One region of the Halomonas sp. 3F2F genome, then DNA from elsewhere that is predicted to be linked to it. Evidence: predicted binding sites of a transcription regulator. Region 1 holds the regulator's gene; each other region holds the start of a gene.
The links. Region 1 encodes PhoB, which activates phosphate uptake and scavenging genes when phosphate is short. Its sites were predicted from a motif close to TGTCATANNNNTGTCANA; they were not measured.

Region 1 (7,284 bases):
CTCACCGTATTTACGCGCATTAAAGTAGCTGATAAATCGCGGGTCACGAAGCAGATTGGTAATGTGCTGGCCACGGTCGTGGGCGGTTTGCAAGCCCAGCATTTCCGTCGCGGCACTGTTCCACCACTCCAGGTCACCATGCCGATCTAGCATAACGACACTGTCACGCATCGCTTCGGATGATTCCTGAATACGTGCAAGGGTGGCACGTAAGCGATTCTGAGTAATCCGTTGGCTCTTTTGGTAGCGATACAAGCGATCAAAAAGCTCGCCCCACATGCCGCTCGCAGCAGGGGGTTCATCATGAGGGTGAAGCGTTAACCACTTAAAGAGCGCACGCAGTTGGCGCAGTTGATACACCAGACAAACGGCAAGACCTGCAGCAACGCCAAGACCTGGCATACCCAGCAACCACCCCAGACAAGCGCCCAAAGCGGCCAGCCACGCAATTCGCCATAGTTCTCGGCTCCACAGGCGCACCGTTACACCCGCGCGGAAAAACGGTACCCAGTGCCTCTCACCGTTTGAATGAGACTCTGGTGAGCTTCTCCTAGGGCCTTACGTAGACGTCGGATGTGAACATCTACCGTCCGCTCTTCAACGTATACGTTACCGCCCCACACTTGATCGAGCAGTTGGCTACGTGTATAGGCGCGCTCTTGGTGCGTCATGAAAAACTGCAGCAAACGGTACTCCGTCGGCCCCATTTCTAACGCCTTACCGTAAGCACTCACACGGTGGCTCACTGGGTCTAATAGCAAGCCATTAATTTCAATAGGATCTTCGACACCACGGGGGGTAGTACGTCGCAATACTGCTTTTAAGCGCGCCACCAGTTCGCGGGGAGAGAAAGGCTTGGTGATATAGTCATCCGCCCCAGCCTCAAGCCCTTGAATCTTATTATCTTCTTCGCCTTTAGCGGTCAGCATAATGATAGGCACCTCGGCAGTGGCTTCTTCACGCTTTAAGCGCCTTGCAAGCTCAATACCACTGGTACCCGGCATCATCCAATCCAGCAAAAGCAGATCTGGCTGGTGGTCAACCATCATCGCGTGGGCATCCTGGGCGTTATCCGCTTCAAGCACGCGATAGTCAGCCATTTCCAGCGCCACTGCGATCATCTCGCGAATAGGCGCCTCATCATCGACAATCAAAACGGTCTTGGCGGTCATTCCAGGGCCTCACGGTGTTCAATGAAAACTAATTTAAAAAAATAGTTTAAAAAAACAGTTCAAAGACATGTCAGTGACGATAACACCATGACTCGATGACAATTTTATGACATAGAGGACATTTAGCCAGTTATTGGCCACCAACTTAGTGCAATACCTGCAAAAATTAACAAGCCTGACCAATGATTATTAAGAAATGCCTGGAAGCAGCGGTCGCGCTCACGGCCAGCGATTAAGCGTTGTTGATGGACAAACGTAGCGGCCATAGCGGCTAGCCCAAGCCAGAAAAAGCCACCTAAACCAACACGCCATCCTACCCAGGCAAGTAGTCCAAGTGCCGCCACTTGCAACACACCAATGATCAGACGATCAGCGCTACCAAACAGCACCGCGGTAGATTTGATGCCAATTTTTAGGTCATCGTCGCGGTCGACCATGGCGTATTGAGTATCGTAGGCAACGGTCCACAGCACGTTAGCGCTAAACAATAGCCATGCTTCAAACGGTACATGACCCAATACCGCACCGAATGCCATGGGGATCGCCCAAGAGAACGCAGCCCCTAACACCACCTGAGGTAAATGGGTGTAGCGCTTCATAAACGGGTAAATGAACGCTAATACAACACCACCTATCGACAACAGCACCGTAAACCAATTGGTCAATAGCACTAAAATGAAAGCAGTGGCTACCAGCGCGATAAACAGCAGCTGCGCCTCGGTTTCACTGATACGACCAGTGGCTAGCGGACGATGTTTAGTGCGCTTTACATGGCCATCGAAATGACGATCAGCGTAATCATTAACCACACAGCCCGCGGCGCGCATCACATAAACGCCAGCAATAAAGATCAGCAGAACATTCCGTCCAGGCACACCCTCTGCTGCTATCCACAATGCCCATAAGGTGGGCCACATCAATAGCCAAGTACCAATCGGGCGATCCAATCGCGTTAAATGTAAAAAATCAGCCACCCGAGCCCATCCCGTTGGCCTCAACAGAGAACGGTCCATGCTTACCTCTCAAAAAGAAAACGCTGGCGATAGCCTAGCGCGAAGACAGGGCAAGATCATCTGCCATGGTCGATAAAAAGTATTCCTGCACTAACAGCGACAGCCCACTGTGCTGAAACACTGAGCGCCGCCCCCATACACTATCTAAAAGCGACGCAGAGTGTTCCGCGACAAAGCGTGGCTGATGGCGAGTGGCGTAGAGTGGCCCGCGCACTAAGTCAGGTTGTTGAAACAGCCAACTGCCTAATGAACGCTCGCCAAGCCCTTCTAACCCCTTACCTTGTAATTGACTAAGTGGCGCTACCGAGCGTGCTACCACCCAGGGCTTATCACCTACACACAATGCGACTTCCCTCAGCCATGCATAGCGGCGCGGTTCAATTCCCAGCGCTAGCGCTTCATCCCGCAGAGGTAAGCCAATCGTTTGACGTAACAATTGCACCCGAAACGCGTTTGTGCCGCCTGCGACGGTTAACCGCGTCGTTAAAGAGTCCGTCGAGGCCACCCACTGCCACCACGCAGCGCTCATTGCAGGACGAGCCGCAGCAACAGGGAGCCAGTGAGGAAAGAGTCGATGAGGAAGGGAAGCTTGCCGAACAGTAGGGGCGATCACCAAAGTCTCCAAGGCGGTCAATACACAGAAAGCTAGTGTAACATGGTGACCTCACAGGCTTTTGTTCCGCCGACTTTTGGTGACTGCATGCCCTCACACGAGATATCGCGATATTCCCATTCGGCACTGATTATTATTGGCACCGGTATGGCGGGGATTGGCCTTGCGCGCGCTCTACGCCGACAAGGCGATACACGTGCCATTACCCTTATTAGTGCCGATAGTGGCGATGATTACAGTAAACCGCTGCTTTCTACAGGCTTTGCGAAACGCTTAACGCCAGACCAACTTGCCCAACGTGACGCCAGCAGCGTCGCAGAGGAACTGAACGCTGAGTTAATTACCCACACCCAGGTCGCACACCTGCATGTGGATAACCAATGCGTAGAACTCAGTAATGGCCAACAGCTCCACTACGACGATCTAGTGCTGGCCACTGGGGCAGCGCCCCATACGCCTTTCAGCGTGCCCGAGAGTGTCGCCAAACGATGCTTTACCATCAACGACTTAGACGAGTATCGCCGCTTTTATGCCGCATTAAGCGCAGCGACTACTAAACGTGTTGCGGTTGTCGGTACCGGGCTGGTGGGCTGCGAGTTCGCCAATGACCTCCATGCTGGCGGCCACCAAGTCACCCTCATTGCGCCAGAAAGCACCCCGCTGCAACGCCTACTGCCCGAGCCACTCGGCCAAGCGCTGGCGGATGCTTTCCAAGACGCTGGCATCCAACTTGCTTTAGGGCATAACCTGAAAACGCTCGCCCTTAACGTAGATAATGCCCTATCACTCCATCTTGATAATGGCGACGTCTATGCTGCCGACATCGTATTACTCGCCACTGGCTTAGTTCCGCACACTCAACTTGCCGAAGCAGCCGGGCTGGCGGTTAGCCATCGCGGTATTGTGGTTGACCGCCAGTTACGCACCTCTCGACCGAACATATTTGCGTTGGGCGATGCGGCTTGCGTTGAGGGAGTTAACGCTATGTACGTGCAGCCCCTGCAGGCGAGCGTAAAAGCGTTGGCGTCAACCCTCGCCGGAAAACCAACCAGCGTCAGCTTTGGGGCGTGGCCCGTCATTGTGAAAACGCCATTACTACCCGTGGTTGCCTACCCACCGGTAACAACACCAGCACGGTGGAGAATTGAGGGAGAAGGCGGTGACATGACAGCCGTTGCTGAAAATAAAGACGGTCGTTTGATTGGATTTGCGTTGACAGGCAGCTGCGTGAGAAGGAAAGTGGAGCTTTCCAGAGTAGCACCTGCGCTGCTAGGCTGATTTTCGCCGCCTTAGCGACTAGGCTAAAAAAGTTAACCAGCTGGGCAGTGCTTCTAACAACTCAGATGAACTTACGCTTGATTTCCACATAGGGAGATACCTTTATGCGCAAACCTGAACTCGCAGCCGCAATTGCTGAAAACGCTGATCTATCCAAAGACAAAGCAGGCCAAGTCCTGAACGTTATCTTGGACGAAATCACTAACAGCGTTGCCAAAGGCGAAGATGTTGCTCTGATTGGTTTTGGAACGTTTACCGTACGCCAGCGTGCCGCACGTACTGGCAAAAACCCGCAAACTGGCGCGCCGTTACAGATTCCCGCCAGCAAAAATGTTGCGTTCAAGCCGGGCAAAGCGCTTAAGGACGCCGTTTCCTAATGAAACTCAAGCTGACGCTGTGGCTACTGAGCTTACTGCTTAAAAGAGCCCTGCGACGCAAGCCGCGCTTTCGTGAACAACTTGAGCGTATGCGCGGCCTGGACTGGGGTGTTGCCACGGAAGACCTTAGTATTGCTCGGTATTATCGAATGACCTCGAAAGGCATTGATACCGGCAAAGGACTACCCGTTGACCTAGACCTTGAGCTTCGTTTTCGCGATCAGGATGCCGCGTTGAAAATCCTTAAAAAGCCGACGCAACAGGCATTTCTGGACGGCATGGTAGCTGGCGAAGTCCGCCTAGTGGGCGACTCCGCCGATATGAACAAGCTTCAAAAGCTACTGAAAAATATGTAATAACTAACCCGCCACCTCAAGGTGGCGGGTTCCTTCCTAAGATTTCTCTTATTGCCCCTGCTATCTTTCAGACTAGGCTCTCACTGACCAGCCCCTCGCTGCCAAGCATCACGCTTGCTCGGTTACGTTTTGTATAGCCATTGAGCACAGCCGTTGAAAACAGCGGGTAAAGACAAGCACACACGCTTCACTCTATACTAAGCATTAAACTAAAGTCTAAAAAGCGACCCATTAGAGACTCTATGCCTATTTCATTGCCCCTGCGGCGTCTATGGACCCTGGACAAGTTCGCCTACAGCCTGCGCGTGTTTATCGCGTTCAGCGGGGCGCTGCTGTTTAGCGGTTTGGCAGGAGACATCGCGCTGGTGATTCCGCTGTTCTTAGGCATTATTGCGAGCGCTCTTTCTGAAACTGATGACAGCTGGCAGGGACGCCTGCAGGCGCTAGTAGTCACGCTTGCCTGCTTTGCATCGGCGTCGTTTGTCGTTCAGTGGCTTTTCCCCTGGCCGTGGCTGTTTGCAGTTGGGCTGGCGGTTTCTACCTTCACGTTAATTATGCTGGGTGCCATTGGTCAGCGGTACGCGACCATTGCGTCAGGCACGTTAATCCTATCGATCTACTCAATGATCAACATTGAACAGCACGGTGGCGTGGATGAAGACGTGGCTTCCCGGCAATTGCTGCTGCTTGCAGGAGCCGCGTGGTACGGGGTTATCTCAATCCTATGGTGCGCCCTTTTTTCGCGTCAGCCGGTTAAACAAAGCATGGCGCGGGTATATAAAGCACTAGGTGAGTTTTTAATCTTGAAGTCTGCGCTGTTTGAGCCTGTTCGTGGGGTCGATCTTGAGGCACGTCGCGTGGCGCTAGCCAGGCAAAACGGCAAGGTAGTCGATGCCCTCAATCAAGCAAAAGAGATGATTTTTCGCCGCTTAGAGGGGCAGCGTGGCAGCCGCAAGCTAAACCGTTACTTACAAATTTACTTTATCGCCCAGGATATACACGAGCGGGCAAGCTCTACCCACTACCCCTATAGCGCGCTCACCGAAGCGTTTTTTCACCATGACGTGCTGTTTCGTTGCCAGCGACTCTTAGACCAACAAGGCCGCGCCTGCCGCCAGCTAGCCAAATCGTTGTTGCTTAACCGCCCATTTGGCCATGAGCAGAGTGAGCAGGCACTGGCCGATCTACGCGCTTCTATCGACAACCTAAGCGAGCGCGGTAAGCCCGAATGGCGTCCGCTTATCCACCCGCTCAATGCACTTGCTGATAACCTGTCTATTCTGGAAGCTCAGATTGCCAGTGCTCACAACCCAGACACCGACGATGATCGTCGTGATAGTTCACTTTACGACCGCTCCCCCTCTAGCGTGCTAGAAGCGTGGAAACGCGTTCAGCTAAATTTGACGCTGGGCTCACCCACGTTTCGCCATGCAGTGCGCTTATCCACCGCGCTGTTAGTGGGCTATGGGCTGCTCCAGTGGCTTGACCCCGAGCAGGGGTTTTGGATCTTGCTCACCACGCTGTTCGTCTGTCGCCCTAACTTTGCCACCACGCGTCGTTTTCTGTCACAGCGCATCCTCGGCACGGTGCTTGGTCTCATTGCAGGTTGGGCATCCATTAGCTTGTTCCCCCAAGCCAGCATACAAAGCATGATTGCGGTGGCCGCGGGCGTTTGTTTTTTTGCCAACCGCGAGCGTCACTACGTTATCGCCACTGCTTCAATCACACTGCTGGTACTGTGCAGCTTTAACCAGGTCGGCGACGGTTTTAATCTGATCTTACCTAGGCTATTGGATACCTTGGTGGGTTCGTTGATTGCCGGGCTAGCGGTATTTTTTATTCTGCCAGACTGGCAAGGGCGTCGGCTGTACCGGGAGGCCGCAAAAGTCCTCACCAACCACCGCCGTTATTTAGATGAGATTGTTCACCAGTATGAAGAGGGCAAGCAGGACGATTTGGCTTACCGGTTAGCCCGCCGCAATGCCCACAATGCCGATGCGGCGCTGTCAACGCTGCTCACCAATATGCTCCACGAGCCGGGGCACTATCGCAAACAGGACGCCGACAGCGGCCTACGCTTTCTCGTGCTGTCTAACACGCTGCTAAGCCACTTATCTGCTCTTGGCGCTCACCGCCACCAGTTGGCTGAAGATGAGGACGACGCCGCTTTGGTGCCCCTTGCCAAGCGCATCAGCGAGCTGCTGGAGCAACTGGCAGAACAACTCAATAAGCGCCAACCCGTCACTCCCTTGGCTGATCAAGTCAACGACCTGCTCGCGCAGCTAGAGCAGAATGCCGCAGATTCCTTCGATAAGAAGGGCTCAGAGGGGGACGAAAACGCCATTGCCCTTTACCGTCCCATCCAAAGCCAGCTACGCCTGATTGCCGCACAGCTAGGCCCCCTTGGTGAAGCCGCCAACCGCTTAACGGAGACACCAGTAGAGAGTCACCAAGAAGCGAGCACCGCAGCTTAAG
Region 2 (7,284 bases), on a different contig from region 1:
GTTCAATATTTATTTATTCGATAGGCACGGATTTTACGCAATGACGGACTCGCAACCTTTACCGCCTGACAAAAAACGCAGCGCCGGTCGCCCCAAAGACATGGCTAAGCACAACGCGATGCTAGACGCGGCGGCCTGCCTATTTTTTCGCTTTGGGCTCGAAGGGGTGACCATGGAAGCCGTTGCCCGTGAAGCGGGTGTTTCCAAAGTGACTGTGTACGGCCATTTTGCAACCAAAGAAGCGCTATTTGGCAACGTCATTCAGCGTGAAACCGCCCTCATTCGTCATGGGCTAGAACAGCTTCCCGACACTCATGAAGTCGTGCGTCAGTCACTGATTGAAGTCGGCACAAGCCTCGTGCGCTTTTTGTTGGAGCCCCACGTGTTAGCCGTTGAGCGCGTTATGAGTACACAGGGAAGTCAGCACCCCGAACTGCTACTGGCCTTTTTCGAATCAGGCCCCTGGGCCACTAAAAAGTGGCTGCAGGAAAAGCTTGAGGGGCTAGCCCGCGCCGGGCACTTAACACTTAACGCACCCACACTAGCCGCCGACCAACTCTGTAGCATGTGGCAAGGCATGTTAGTTATGGAGGTGCGTATGGGGGTTCGTCAGCTCCCCAGCGATGAAGAGATTCATCGTCAGATCAGCAGCGCAGTGGATGTATTTTTGGCGGCGTATGGCAAGCAGGCGTAACAGACATGGCAAGCACATGCCTCCTGCGACGATCATGTGATGGCGTAGTGGCTCGCCCTGAACGGGCCATCCCAGGGAATCTCACTACCGCTAAATGCAGTGCGTTAAGCTCACCCCTCCCGTAATGCCTCTACCACTCGTTCAGCCAATACCTCACTGGCATCACTACTGCCCGCACGCTTGACAAGAAATACCTGATAATCGCCCAATGGCGGTAGAGCATCGTTGTTTAACCGTTTGAGCGGTGGGCGAATCAAGCTTTTCGGAAAAGCCGTCACAGCCAGATCAGCCAGCATAGCCGCTTCCTGACCAGCACAATGGTCACAGGAGTAAGCGATCCGGTAATTAACCCCAGCATGATCAAGGGCGTTTAGCGCGATCCTCCGCCACGCACACCCCTGTTGAGCCAAGGTCACCGGCAGCGGTGTGCGTTCTACGGCAACGCCATCCTCACGACCAGCCCACACTAACGGTTCGCTATGCACCACATCACCGCGCGCCGCCTGACCAGGCTCTCCGCCCATCACCAGCGCCAAGTCGAGTTCTCCCTCATCCAGCCTAGCGAGCAGGTCTTTGCTGCGCCCAACGACGACATCGACCTGCACGGCCGGATGCGAGCGAGCAAACTGAGCAAGCACATTGGGTAAAATACGCCCAACGACGTCGTCAGTTATACCCAGCCCCACGCGCCCTTCTATGGTGGGAGCTAAAAACTGAGTCACGGCTTCAGCATTGAGCTTAAGCAGCCGTCGACCATAGCCCAGGAGTACTTCCCCCTCGGTAGTCAGGCGCACATAGCGCGCCTCGCGCACAAATAGCGTTTGCCCAAGTGTTTCTTCTAGCCGTTTGATCTGCATGCTCAGTGCAGATGGGGTGCGAAATAGCTGCTGGGCGGCGCGGGTGAAGCTGCCGCTCTCCGCAATCGTCACAAAGGTGCGTAGCACCTCGCTATCCAGTAACGGCAAGGCAGCTCGGCTGGGAGCTATGGTCGATAGTTGATTCATCACGCCCACCTTTCAGAAAAACTTAACGATCAGTGTAGATCTTTTCGTTTGATTGATCCAAGGCGAAGTACCAAGCTGTTCACAAGAGGTCGCGACCCTCTCACTTATTGACCACAAACCATGCCTGTCCAGTCGGTGCCCAGACACCGCTGCCTGCACAGTCGTTGTGAAAAAAGAGGTGCGCGATGAAGTGTGAATGTTCAGCCCAACATGCCCAAAATGCATGGGTAAAAGCCAGCCAATTAGCGCCGCCCCCAAAGCCACCACAAGTAGATTTTTACATGCCTGCCATGCCGTCAATGAGGCTAATTCGCGCGCTAGATATGGGCTGGTGGCGTTTCCGGCGGCGCTGTCTTTTCCGCCGCCATATACTGCCGCTATTGGCCTACGATGATCAGGTGCTGCTGGATATTGGCCATTGCCGCGAAGATATTCTCTGGGCCAACAAGCTCCCATTGAAGATCGACGCCATCCACGCGTTAGAAGCCCGGCAGAAAAAGCAGTAAGCCCAAAAGGCTCAGGATCAAAAAAAGCTCCGAACCTTTCACCGGTTCGAAGCTTTTAATGGAAGCTCTCAATAGCGTTTTAAGCACCCAAAATGGTGACTAGGACTCAACCGCTATTTTCACACCCCTATCGGCCCACCATCGCGCTTCTGAATAACTACGGTAGATGCCCGAGGGCGTACCTGACCGCTGGCCTCAGCGGTGGCATCTTGGGTCAGTGCACTACCATCCGCGGGCCAGTTGCCGGGGTGCTGAATATTAATAAACAGCGCCGTTTTGTCCGGCGTCGCAAAAATGCCGGTCACTTCACAACCGTTCGGCCCTACGGCGAAGCGTTTCAGTTGCTGCTGGTTGCTGTTGTTAATCACCGGGCCGGTACCCTGAATCTCGTCCAGGCTGTTAGGCACCACGGCTAATAGCTGGTCGTTGGTGTACTCGGTAATGCCTTCGTAACCATTATCGGTCTGTATCCAGAGAATGCCCTGACCATCATCACGCTGGTCAAACCACAGACCATCGGGGCTGGCAAACTGGTTCATTTCAGTCAGGCCAGAATGATTGCCTTCATCATTAGTGGCGGCACCAAACACAAACACTTCCCAGCGAAAGGCATTCGGCAAGCGGCTTTCACGCCAGCGGATAATGTGACCTGCTTCGTTATTAGCGCGTGGATTAACGGCGTTGGCCGGGGCTGTCTCATAGCCTACCCCTAGCTGAGCAATGTCATCGCCTTGATTGGTGAAAGTAGCCGCTGCAGCTTCTTCGCTACGCTTCGAATTATTGGTCAGCGTTAGATACACCTCGCCAGAGGAAGGATCCACGGTTGCCCACTCTGGGCGGTCCATTGGTGTCGCTCCCATTAGATCCGCTGCATCACAGGTGTTAATAATCACTCCAGCTAAATCATCCTCTGCCAAGCCCAAAGCCGTTGCCAACGAACGGCCATCGCGTGTTTGCGCGTTAGGTGTTAGCGGCAACCACTCACCGCTGCCATCAGCGTTGAAGCGAGCCACATAGAGGGTGCCGTTATCCAGATATTTACTACCAATGGCGAGGCGGTCATACGCTTCACCCGGACGATTGGCATCGGCGGGATCCCAGGCAGCGTCAGAAACATACTTATAGACGTACTCGTTGCGGGAATCGTGGCCAGAGTAGTACACCACGGGTTGCCCTGCTTCCAGCTTACCTAGCCAGCACCCTTCATGACGGAAACGACCAAGTGCCGTGCGTTTTACCGCGTAAGCATCACTATAGGGATCGACTTCAACTTGGTAGCCAAAGGTGCGCGCTTCGTTGCGGTAATCATCTTCAGCACGCTCGCCCCGTGGCGTGATATTGAAACGCGCAAACTCATCGTTTTCTTCAGAGGCATCACCCGCCGAGGTATCCCAACCATAGCGGCTTTTATCGGTAGGAATACCAATCCGCGCGTCGTCCTGGAAGAGTTGGCCGTGATTAATGAACACATTGGGCCAGTTCTCTTCGCAAGCGATATAAGTACCCCAGGGCGTTAACCCATTACCACAGTTGTTATTGGTGCCACGGGTTTGCGTACCCGCTGGGGAGAAACGCGTTTTCACATAGTCACTGCCTGCCACTGGGCCTGCAATTTCCATCACCGTCGCGCTGGTAAGACGGCGGTTATAGCGGGAGCCGGGCACATGCGACCAGTGTCCGTTAGCGTCTTTCTCAACTTCCACAATAGTGACACCGTGAGCGTTGATTTCAGTACGCGACTCTTCGGCGGGGCGCTTGCCTTCTGACGTATTGGTCGGGCCACCTTGAGGTGCCCACAGCGCTGCTTGATCGATATATTCGTTGTTGAGCACCAGCACAAAGCGCCGTGAGGCGTTGTCAGCATCCAGGGCAAAACTAGCCATTCCATCGTGGTTCATACCCACGCTAGCGGCTTGACGCTCGGCGGTCATTGACTGGTCGGACTGCCAGCTGTCACCAGCGCTCAACGGCGTGCCCCACGGCACCAGCACTTGGGCAACATAGCCTTCAGGCACTACGACAGCATCCGTTAGCGATCCTTGAACCGCCTCAAACGCCAGCGTCAACGGCGTTTTTTGCGCCCCGTTTGAAGCCAGTGCTTGGGCGGCACCGCCAAAGCCAAGCATTGAAGCAGCGGCCAAACCTAAGCCGCCCCGCATTACCGCTCGTCGCGAAACATGCTGCGCTAACACATCCGCAAACGGCTGGTTGCTGCTCTGATTTAACAGGCGATGGTCTTCAATTTCCTTGCTCATAACTACGATCCTCTCGTCACGGTTAACACGCGCTAGTTTTATGTTAAGAGGACACTAATCAATTTAAATGACAGGGTAATGACGAGAACTCTACTGTTAGGTGAACGTTCATTCGCAAGCTATTCCCCACCTTTAAAAACTGTTGGTTAAGCATCTGCACGGTGGTTAGGTAAGGTTGGGAGTGATGGTTGTGAGAGGTAGTCAAATCTGCTAAATTAATGCTAATAGTTATCATTACCACAGGAAACAACCTCTCATGCAGCCCAGAAAAAAAGACGTTCCGCCAGAAGGCTCGCCTAGCGCATCTCGCGAAGTGACAAGTCAGGCGCTGCTTGATCAAGACGGTCAGTTGGTTATTCACCATGAACAGCGACGCTATGTGCTGCGACGCACGAAAAGCGGCAAGCTGATCTTAACGGCGTAAGCCTTTTAAAATAATCACTTACCTACTACTTACCCTTTTAACCAGCCAGGTAGCCCATCGCACCCAGCCAGCAACATTATCCATCACTTTCTGCTGGAACTGTCTGGCCCATGAAACCAACTCACACGTTAGGCTTTTGCCTTACCTTACTCCCTCTTCTGCCTGCCAACGCCAATGACTCGGGCTTAGACCCCCTCACAGTCACAGGTACCCGAGCACCGACGGATCTGTCCCGCGCACCGCTGATTATCGACATCATCGACCGCCAAGACGCAACGCTTGCCACCGCGAGCCGCGTTGAAGACGTGCTGAGCCGCCAGCCTGGCCTGCATGTGGCTGGCCAAGGACGCCGTAACGGCCAAACGCTGAGTATGCGTGGCTTCGGCAGAAATGGTGTACTGGTGCGCCTGGACGGTGTTCGCCAGGATATTTCCACTGGCCATGTGGGCAACTTCTTCCTCGACCCAGCGCTGATCCAAGAAGTGCAGATTGCCCGTGGCTCGCTTTCCAGTCTGTACGGTAGCAATGCCATGGGCGGCGTTGTTAGCTTTACCAGTGTCGAGGCCAGCGACCTATTAGCCCCAGGTGAAGATAGCGGTGCACGTCTTTCTCTAGGCGGGGCAACAGCGAACGACGAGCTACGCGGCAGCCTGACGGCGTTTGGTCGCCGCGCCACGGCTAACGGGCAAGTGGATGGGCTATTTTCTGTGGGCCGTAGCGAGTCCGGCGATATTCGTCGCGCGGGCGGTGATGATGCAGTAGAAGATGCCAGCCTCAATAGCCTGCTTTTAAAAGGCGGCTGGGAACCAAGCGACGACCAACGGGTGTTTATTAGCTGGCAGCACTATGATGAGCGCGCCACCCAACCCGCTAATCCGCAACAGCTATCAACCAACGCTAGCAACCCATTACGCGACCGTGATGTTGAGAGTAATAACGTACAACTTGGCCACCGCTGGCAACCGAGTGGGGCCACTGAAATCACCTCTCAGCTTACCTTTAGCCAACAGGATATCGACGAACCACAGGCTAACCGTACCCTTGAGCGGATCGGCCTGCAGAGCGATGGCTATCACAGCATCGACCATGGCTGGCTTTCACAAACGCTGGTGTTTGGCGCAGAGCTGGAACAGGCTCGCCAACGGCCTGACGGTGAAGCGAATGGTTTCCCTCACGCTGATATCGATACCCAGTCAGCCTATCTTGATACCACGCTTACTGCGGGCCGCTATTTAGCAGAGGGCGGCGCGGGGCAGTTTGACGTCGGCATTGGCGCGCGCTATGACCGCTATGACGCCAGCGGTCAAAACGATGCCGACAGCGTGCACGACCAAGTGTCGCCGCGCTTCCGCCTTGCCTGGCGACCCGACGACACCTTGATGCTGTTCTCCGGCTACGCCGAAGCCTTCCGCGCACCCAGTCTTTCCGAGCTTTACGCTAATGAGCGCCACTTTGCCGGTTTCTGCGCCGGGCCCACCTTCTGCACGCCGGATAACTACTGGATTCCCAACCCTAACCTGTCGCCTGAAACCAGCCGCACCTGGGAAAGCGGTGTGGTATGGCACCAAGGCGACTGGCAGGCGCGCGCCAGCTACTTCGACACTCGTGCAGACGACTTCATTGACACTCAGGTCGATATCATGGCGGGCACGACTCAGGCCGTAAACGTGCAGCGTGCTCAGCTATGGGGCTATGACGCCCGACTTACTTGGCAACCTAGCGCATTCCCGCTGCTGACCAGCTTTGTAGGTCTTTCAGAGGTATCCGGCAAAGATCGCGACAGCGGTGAGGCCCTGGGTAGCCAAACACCTCTGGAAATGACGCTGGGCAGTGACGTTGCGCTTTATAACGGCACTGTACGGGTCGGCTGGCAAAGTCGCTTTGCTCAGGCGTTCGACAAACAGGGCGACGATGAACGCCTGCCAGGCTATGGGCTGCACGATATCCACCTTGCTTGGCAAATCACCCCCGCTATTGATACCGCGCTGCGCCTCGCCAACCTCGGCGACAAAGTATGGTATCGGCCCGATGGCAGTCTGGGCGACGGACGTAGCCTGTTCGCCACCCTCAACTGGCAGTGGTAACTCCTTGCAATGTTAAGCCTAGAGGTGACGTATGATTGAGTCCCAGCAGATCGCAATTCTTGAAGCCTTTGACGCAGCACGAGCAGCACAGCCTCGCCTGCCAGCGATTGATATTGCCGAGCGCTTATCAATCAGTGAAGGCGAACTTCAGGCCGCGCGCTTAGGCCGTGACGTATGGACGCTGCCCCTCGCGCCGAAAGACCTTGCGGCGCGCCTCCCCCTGTTAGGCCGAGTCAAAGCGCTCACCCGCTCCCGTTTAGCCGTGCTTGAGCAAACCGGTGATTACCCTGACCTAGACGGTGGGCCGCAAACCGGCT
Region 3 (7,284 bases), on a different contig from region 1:
GGAGTTGCTGCTCTAACCACGCACGGTTAGCCAATTGAGTGAGTGGGTCAATACGGCTGCGCTCTTCTAATGCAGAATTATGTAGCTGTAGTGTATCCAACTGCTGTTGCTGAGCATCTAATCGTGCGGTGAGCGTCAAAGAGTGTTGATAGAGCAACTGTTGTGCGTCCGCCAGCAGTGTTTGGCTATCCACAGGCGCGGGTACGGTGAGATCCAAAATATCTGTTAATAAATCAATTTGTTCTGACAAGCGATGGAAAAGCGCTTCAATGACATTCGTAGGCAGTGTTTCTGTGACCGCTAACTGCCTAAGCAACATTGCTAAGGTGGTGCTTGGTTCAGGGCTGAGCCATGCATCGGCGATTGGGCCGGATAAGCGCAGGCAGAGTGTTGCCATGTCATCGGTTAAAAAACCGTCATGGCTTTGGTCAATAGCATGCACGATCGAGGACGGTAGCCCCCACTTGGCGGCTAACCAAGCACCAATCAGTGTATGGTCACTGCCAAAGTGGCGGCGTTCAGCGTTGACCAACTGTGCGTGAGACATTCTGCGTTCAGCGTATAGTGCCTCGGCCTCGTCTGGGTAGGTGGAGAGGATCGCCAAAATGCCTATATCTTGCAGTAGGGCAAGCGTGAATGCGCTGCCAACCTGTGCGGGGCAGAGTTGGTGAGCCAGCTTGCTTGCTACCACGGCGGCAACAATGGCGCGTCGCCATGTTTGCAGAGCCGCGTTCTCTGTAGGTGGCCAGGGAAACAGAGTGAAGCTCAATACGGTGGCGAGCGTTGCGTCTAATCCCAGTCGCTGGGTGGCTTCCAAACTGGTTTGTGCAGGATGAGCTGAACGCAGGTAGTGCACGCTATTCGCGGCCGCAATAAGGCGCGCCGTTAACCCTGGGTCGCGTTCAATAACGCGCGCATAGTCACTCAGAGAAGCTCGGGGGGAGCGTGCGATATCAAGCACTTGCATGGCGATAGCAGGAAGCGAAGGTAGGCTAGCCGAGCGTAATAAGGCATTACCAAGAAAACTGGGAAGCTCGCTAGTGAGCGAAGTATAAAGTGTTTCGTCTTCCGCTAAACGGCTCGTCATATTATCCCTCAACGTGCTGTCCAGCATAGCGAGCAGCCACTAAGTTATGTGCTAAATAATCAATTATAGCGTCTGCGTGTGTTAGCAGAGTCATAGATAGGCATGGTAAATCAGTAAAATAACTGTTTATGCTGTAGCCCGCTGCATTTTATTGCAACAGCTTATTATAACAGTGCTCTGTGGGCAGCTGCTCTACGATGACAAAAGTGAGTGCGCCAATGCACACCAGAAACGAAGCGTCGGAGATTTTCCGTCAGTTGGCGGAAGGTTTAGGACGTAGCGGAAGACCTGACTTTTATACGACGCTTGTCGAGCAACTTGCCCAACTGCTTGGGATTGATCATGCGTTGATCGCTGTGGTCACCGAGGCGCATATGGCTACAACATTGGCCGTTTGGTCAAATAACGATCATCAGGAAAATATCGCTTATCCTCTTATGGGAACGCCTTGTGAAACGGTTGTAGGTAGAGAACCTTGCTTGTATGCCTGCGATGTTCAGGCGCGCTTTCCTAAAGACGAGCTGCTCAGCCAACTGGGTGCAGAGAGTTACATGGGACTGCCTCTGTTTTCATCCGATGGCTCGGCCATTGGCATCTTGGCGGTGTTAAGCAATAAACCGATGCAGCTCGATGGGCTTGAAAACGAAATCTTGCGCATTGTGGCCGCTCAAGCGGGGGCAGAGCTTGGCCGCTGCCAAGCCGAGCAAGCGCTTCGTCAAAGTGAAGAATTGGCCCGAGAGAGTGAGCGGCGTTTAAACACATTGCTGAATCACCTTCCTGGCATGGCCTACCGTTGCCTAAATGATCAACACTGGACGATGCAGTTGGTCAGCCAAGGGGCTGAGGCGCTCACGGGCTATCATCCGGACGAATTACAAGATAATCGACTCATCAGTTTTGCCTCCCTCATACACGAAGCCGATCAAGACCGCGTTCATCTAGCAGCACAACAGGCAATCCAGCAGCGTCAGCCATATCGTGTGGTGTACCGATTGCGCCATCGGGATGGCAGTTACCGTTGGATGTGGGAGCAAGGGCAAGCTGTTATCGATGATGATGGCCATGTGGCCTATCTCGAGGGCTTTATCTCAGATGTGACCGACCAGCACGAATCACAACGCGTGCAGGATGCGGTGGTACAAGTAGCCTCTACAGTTACCTCACGCGTAGGAGACGATTACTTCCACCAGTTGATCATCACGTTAGCCACGTTATTAGAAGCAGATGCTGGGTTTATTGCGTTACTGGATCAACCTGTTCCACGGTCTTTGGGGACATCTAATAAGATAAACACGCTGCGGCCCGCAACAGCAGCCCAGACCGTTAGTTTAGTCGCGAATGGCCAGTTAATAGATAACCAAACGTTTATGCTGCAGGGAACGCCTGCTGAACGAGTCGTGTTTGAAGGCGAGAGCGTTGTTCAAAGTGGCCATGCGTTTACGCTGCCGGGAACCTCGTTAAGTACCCAGGCGTGGATAGGCCGCCGCTTGGATAATGCTAAGGGCGATGCCATTGGTGTGATGATGGTGTTTTATCAAACACCACTGACGACCAATGCGTTTGCAACTTCCGTGTTGAAAATTCTCTCTACGGGTGCTGCCGGTGAGCTAGAACGTCGCCGTGATCATCGTCACATGCAACGTCTTGCCTATACAGACAGCACAACAGGATTGCCTAATCGTGCGCGCTTTATGGAGCTATTGGCCAGTATGGGAAAAGAGGCATCTAGTCAGGGTGACTCTCTTTCGCTGCTGCTGCTGGATATCCGGCGCTTTAAAGAGGTGAATGATTTACATGGCCACGAGGTAGGAGATCAGTTACTCGCAACCGTGGCCGAGCGCTTACGGCAAGCTAGCCTATCTAAAAGCGCTGTCGCACGACTTTCCAGTGATGAATTTACCGTACTGTTGCCCAGCATTGAGGATGTTCGCCTTCAAGAAGTGGTGTTTCAGTTATGCGAACTTATCAAACTCCCTATCCAGCTGGGGCATCGTATTTTTAACCTCGATGTCAGTATCGGGATTGCTAGCTATCCAAGCGATGTAGCGGAGGCCGGTGAGCTGTTTAACGCAGCCAGTATCGCACTCCATCACGCAAAACGCCGTGATAATAGCGTATGCCCCTATACACAAGTGATGCGTCAGACGCTGGAGCGCCGCCAATGGATGACCGAGCGCCTGCATCAAGCCATTACTGAGCGGCGCTTACAGCTTTATTTTCAACCGCAGTTCAGTCTTACGAGCAAAACATTGACGGGGGCTGAAGCGCTGTGCCGCTGGTTTGACCCTGAGTGGGGATGGGTAAGCCCTAGCGAGTTTATTGCTTTGGCGGAAGAGCGTGGCTTGATCCGCATGCTGGGAGACTGGGTGCTAGAAGAAGCGGCACGTCAGTTAAGTGTTTGGCAGGCCGGTAATACGCCACTGCCAGGTAGGCTCTCAATCAATATTTCAGCGCAACAATTTGCCGACCCTCAGCTAACCGCACATGTGGCTAAGCTAACCGCCTGTGTACCTCCAGACACCATTGCGCTTGAACTCACTGAAAGTGATTTTATGCGTGATCCCGATCAGGCGGTCACAATTACTCAGGCTATGCGTCAGGCTGGCTACGCGCTGTTTATTGATGACTTCGGTACAGGCTACTCATCGCTCTCGTATTTACGGCGCTTTGCTGCGGACGCGTTAAAAATAGACATTTCGTTTGTGCGTGACATGCTCGATAACCACCATGATCGGGCGATTGTGCAAACCATTATCGCTATGGCTGACACGCTTGATATGAAAACCCTTGCAGAAGGCGTTGAAAGCCCTTCCCAGGCCGATTTGCTCGCACAAATGGGCTGCAGCGAAGCTCAGGGGTACTGGTTTGGTCGTCCGCTACCCGCCGATGAGTTTGCCTCAATGTGGTTAACCCCTTAAGCCATTTTATTGGCAGGTAGGGCGAGCAATTTCCATTCTCATCAATGGCGTCATCGTCCTGTCATCATCGTTGGCATACCCTACGCGCCGCCGAACTCGCGAAAAAAGGAGTGCCACATGCGCCTCGCTCTGTTTGATCTTGATGACACCCTCCTGGATGGAGACTGCAGCGACCGCTGGAATTTATGGATGATTGAGCAGGGGTGGATCAGTGATGCCGAGACCTTTATAGCCCGTGCCGAACAGATGCAGCAGGCTTATCACGCCGGTAAGTTAAAGCTAGAGGAGTACTTGGCAATGACCTTGGCGCCATTGCGGGGCCGCCGAGTAATCGATGTACAAAAAGAAGTTGAGCGCTTTGTCGCTACCCATTTGCAGCCCCGTATTTTTGATCAAGCCTGGCGCTGCCTGGACGCGCACCGTCAGTCAGGCGATATCCTCGTCCTTATTTCTGCGTCATCGCATCACCTGGTCGCGCCGATTGCGACGATGTTAGGGATTGAGCATGTGCTGGCGGTAGAGCTTAGTGTCGAACAAGCGGCAAGCGGGGCAAGCTACACCGGCCATAGCAAAGGCGTGCTCTCTTACCGTGGGGGGAAAGTAGTGCGTTTTCAGCAGTGGTTAATCGAGCAAAAAATTGCCCCCAGCCATACAACGTTCTACTCAGATTCCCGCAACGATATCCCGCTGCTGCAGTATGTCGACTGCCCAGTGGCGGTTAACCCTGATCCCGTGCTGGCGGAGGTGGCTAGTGTAGAAGGGTGGCAGCGCTTAGACTGGCGGATGGCAGCGTCGACAGACGCTTCATCGGCCAACGATCTATCAGGAAAATCGGCGCATGCCTGATGCCTACTATTTACAGTTAACGGAACAGCTTCGTTATTTAATTACCCAGCATGCCACGCAGTGGGAAGGCAAATTGCCCGCTGAGCGAGTGTTGGCGGAGCGCTTCTCTACGACCCGCGTTACGTTGCGCCAAGCCTTAGCGCAACTGGAGGGGGAAGGGCTCATTCACCGCAGCAATCGGCGTGGCTGGTTTATTTCACCGGCTAGGCTGGTGTATGACCCCACCCGGGACGCAGGCTTTAACGACTATGTGGGGGCTCAGGGGCGGCAACCACGAACGGCGGTTCTAAAGCTGGAAACCCGCTCACATCTGGTGGCTGCCCGTGCCTTGGGGCTGCCCGATGACCAGCCGTTTCACCATATTCGCCGTCGCCGTTATGTGGATGATCGTGCTGTGCTGGTGGAGTCGCTTTGGGTGGTGCCAGAGCGTGCGCCAGAGTTGCTAGACATCTACAGCGGACAATCACTCTGGGGGTTGTTAAGAGGGCGGTGGGGGCATCACTTGGCCAATCGCTCGATACGCATGGTGTCCGAAGCGCTGTCGCCATTAGATGCAGAAGAGTTACTCGTTGCCCCAGGCGCGGCCGGGCTAAACATTTGCCGTGCCATTTTTGATGATCAACAGCGTCCTATCGAATATGACGAAGAGCACTGGTTGCACGATTCGTTATGCATCAGTGTTGAGCTGTCGGGTCAGAAGTAACAGGGTTACGGAGACAAGGCGCTCATGAGGACCCTCACAAGATCCCATCCATACGCATACATAACAACTTAAAAAATCAGTCAAACAAGCGTCATCGCACTGTCATCTAGCGACGGCAAACTTCTGGTCTATACCAAAACGCTGGGAGCCTACCATGTCGAAACTTCGCCGTTTGTTCCAACCTACTCAGATTGCAACTGCTCTGCTCGCAACGACTGCCGTTGCCTTCACTTCGGCGGCTAGCGCCACTGAGCTAACGGTGTACACCGCCGTTGAGTCAGATGACCTGCAAAAATACGCCGAACGCTTCAATGCCGCTCACCCCGATATCACTATTAACTGGGTGCGAGATTCTACGGGCGTGATTACTGCGCGCTTGCTGGCGGAAAAAGATAATCCCCAGGCAGACGTCATCTGGGGCTTAGCCGCCACCAGTCTGCTGGTGCTTGAAGAAGAGGACATGCTGGAGCGCTATGCGCCCGCAGGCGTTGAAAACCTTGATCAAAAATTTATTGATGCTGCTTACCGTAACGGTGAAGACCCTGCGTGGGTAGGCATGGACGCCTGGGTAGCGGCCATTTGCTACAACACTATTGAAGGCGAGCGTCAGGGCGTGCCGATGCCGACCTCCTGGGAAGACCTGACCCAGCCTGAGTTTGAAGGGCATGTGATTATGCCTAACCCCAACTCCTCGGGTACCGGTTATCTGGATGTAGCCAGCTGGATGCAGCTATGGGGCGAAGAGCAGGGCTGGGATTACATGGACCGCCTGCATAACAATATTTCCCGTTACACCCACTCCGGCTCTGCTCCTTGCAGCCTGGCGGCCACCGGTGAAGCAGCAGTCGGTGTGTCGTTTGCCTTCCGTGGTGCACGGTTAAAATCCCAAGGCGCACCGATTGAAGTGATCTTCCCGGAAGAGGGGCTTGGCTGGGATATGGAAGCTGCCGCCATCGTTGCGGGCACCGCCAAACAGGAAGCTGCACAAACGCTGATGGATTGGGCCGTTTCCCGCGAGGCTAACGAACTCTATAACGAAGGCTACGCCGTGGTGGCCTATCCCGGTGTGGCACAGCCGATTGAAAACTATCCCACTGACATTGCCGATCGCATGATTGATGCCGACTTCCAGTGGGCCGCGGTTAACCGCGAACGCGTGCTGGCAGAGTGGCAGCGCCGCTACGACGGTAAAACCGAACTGTAAGCACGAACAGCTGCCCCGGCCAAGGCCGGGGCTTGGAGATGTTATGCAGACCACACTGACATCGCCGCTGACGGCCCACTCGGCGGCGAAACCCCTCTCACCCTCTGCGCACCTAAGCATAGATGGTGTCACCAAGCGTTTCGGTAGCTTTACCGCGCTGGACAACATTGCGCTACAGATTCAGGAAGGCGAGTTTGTATGCTTTTTAGGGCCTTCTGGCTGTGGCAAAACAACCCTGTTGCGCACTATTGCAGGCCTAGCTCAACAAACAGCAGGTAGCTTAATTCAGCGCGGCAAGGATATTTCCACGCTGCCCCCGCAGGCGCGGGATTTTGGCATCGTGTTCCAATCTTATGCGCTGTTTCCCAATCTGACGGTGTTCGACAACGTTGCCTACGGGTTACGCAACCGTCGCAGTAATCGAGCGACGATTGATGCCCGCGTGGCGGAGTTACTTGCGCTGGTTGATCTTAGTGGCAGCGAACATAAATATCCTGCCGCGCTTTCTGGTGGGCAACAGCAGCGG

Region 2: a site for PhoB is predicted at 4,526-4,543, ahead of INT21_RS06090 (PhoX family protein). Genes of this name have one in related genera too.
Region 3: a site for PhoB is predicted at 5,644-5,661, ahead of INT21_RS02290 (putative 2-aminoethylphosphonate ABC transporter substrate-binding protein). Genes of this name have one in related genera too.

What each region holds. Positions count from the first base shown of each region.
Region 1 covers NZ_JABUZE010000067.1:81,588-88,871, forward strand. Annotated here, with positions in the region: gene phoR (phosphate regulon sensor histidine kinase PhoR) at 1-480, opposite strand, end outside; gene phoB (phosphate regulon transcriptional regulator PhoB) at 483-1,172, opposite strand; gene ubiA (4-hydroxybenzoate octaprenyltransferase) at 1,295-2,185, opposite strand; gene INT21_RS08250 (chorismate lyase) at 2,220-2,798, opposite strand; gene INT21_RS08255 (NAD(P)/FAD-dependent oxidoreductase) at 2,886-4,076, shown strand; gene INT21_RS08260 (HU family DNA-binding protein) at 4,181-4,453, shown strand; gene INT21_RS08265 (hypothetical protein) at 4,453-4,809, shown strand; gene yccS (YccS family putative transporter) at 5,052-7,283, shown strand.
Region 2 covers NZ_JABUZE010000051.1:35,694-42,977, forward strand. Annotated here, with positions in the region: gene INT21_RS06075 (TetR/AcrR family transcriptional regulator) at 41-694, shown strand; gene INT21_RS06080 (LysR substrate-binding domain-containing protein) at 805-1,698, opposite strand; gene INT21_RS06085 (hypothetical protein) at 1,884-2,204, shown strand; gene INT21_RS06090 (PhoX family protein) at 2,324-4,459, opposite strand; gene hemP (hemin uptake protein HemP) at 4,716-4,883, shown strand; gene INT21_RS06100 (TonB-dependent receptor domain-containing protein) at 4,994-6,967, shown strand; gene INT21_RS06105 (ChuX/HutX family heme-like substrate-binding protein) at 6,999-7,284, shown strand, end outside.
Region 3 covers NZ_JABUZE010000024.1:23,617-30,900, reverse strand. Annotated here, with positions in the region: gene INT21_RS02310 (GGDEF domain-containing protein) at 1-1,087, opposite strand, end outside; gene INT21_RS02305 (sensor domain-containing phosphodiesterase) at 1,306-4,005, shown strand; gene INT21_RS02300 (HAD family hydrolase) at 4,123-4,851, shown strand; gene INT21_RS02295 (UTRA domain-containing protein) at 4,844-5,554, shown strand; gene INT21_RS02290 (putative 2-aminoethylphosphonate ABC transporter substrate-binding protein) at 5,709-6,758, shown strand; gene INT21_RS02285 (putative 2-aminoethylphosphonate ABC transporter ATP-binding protein) at 6,802-7,284, shown strand, end outside.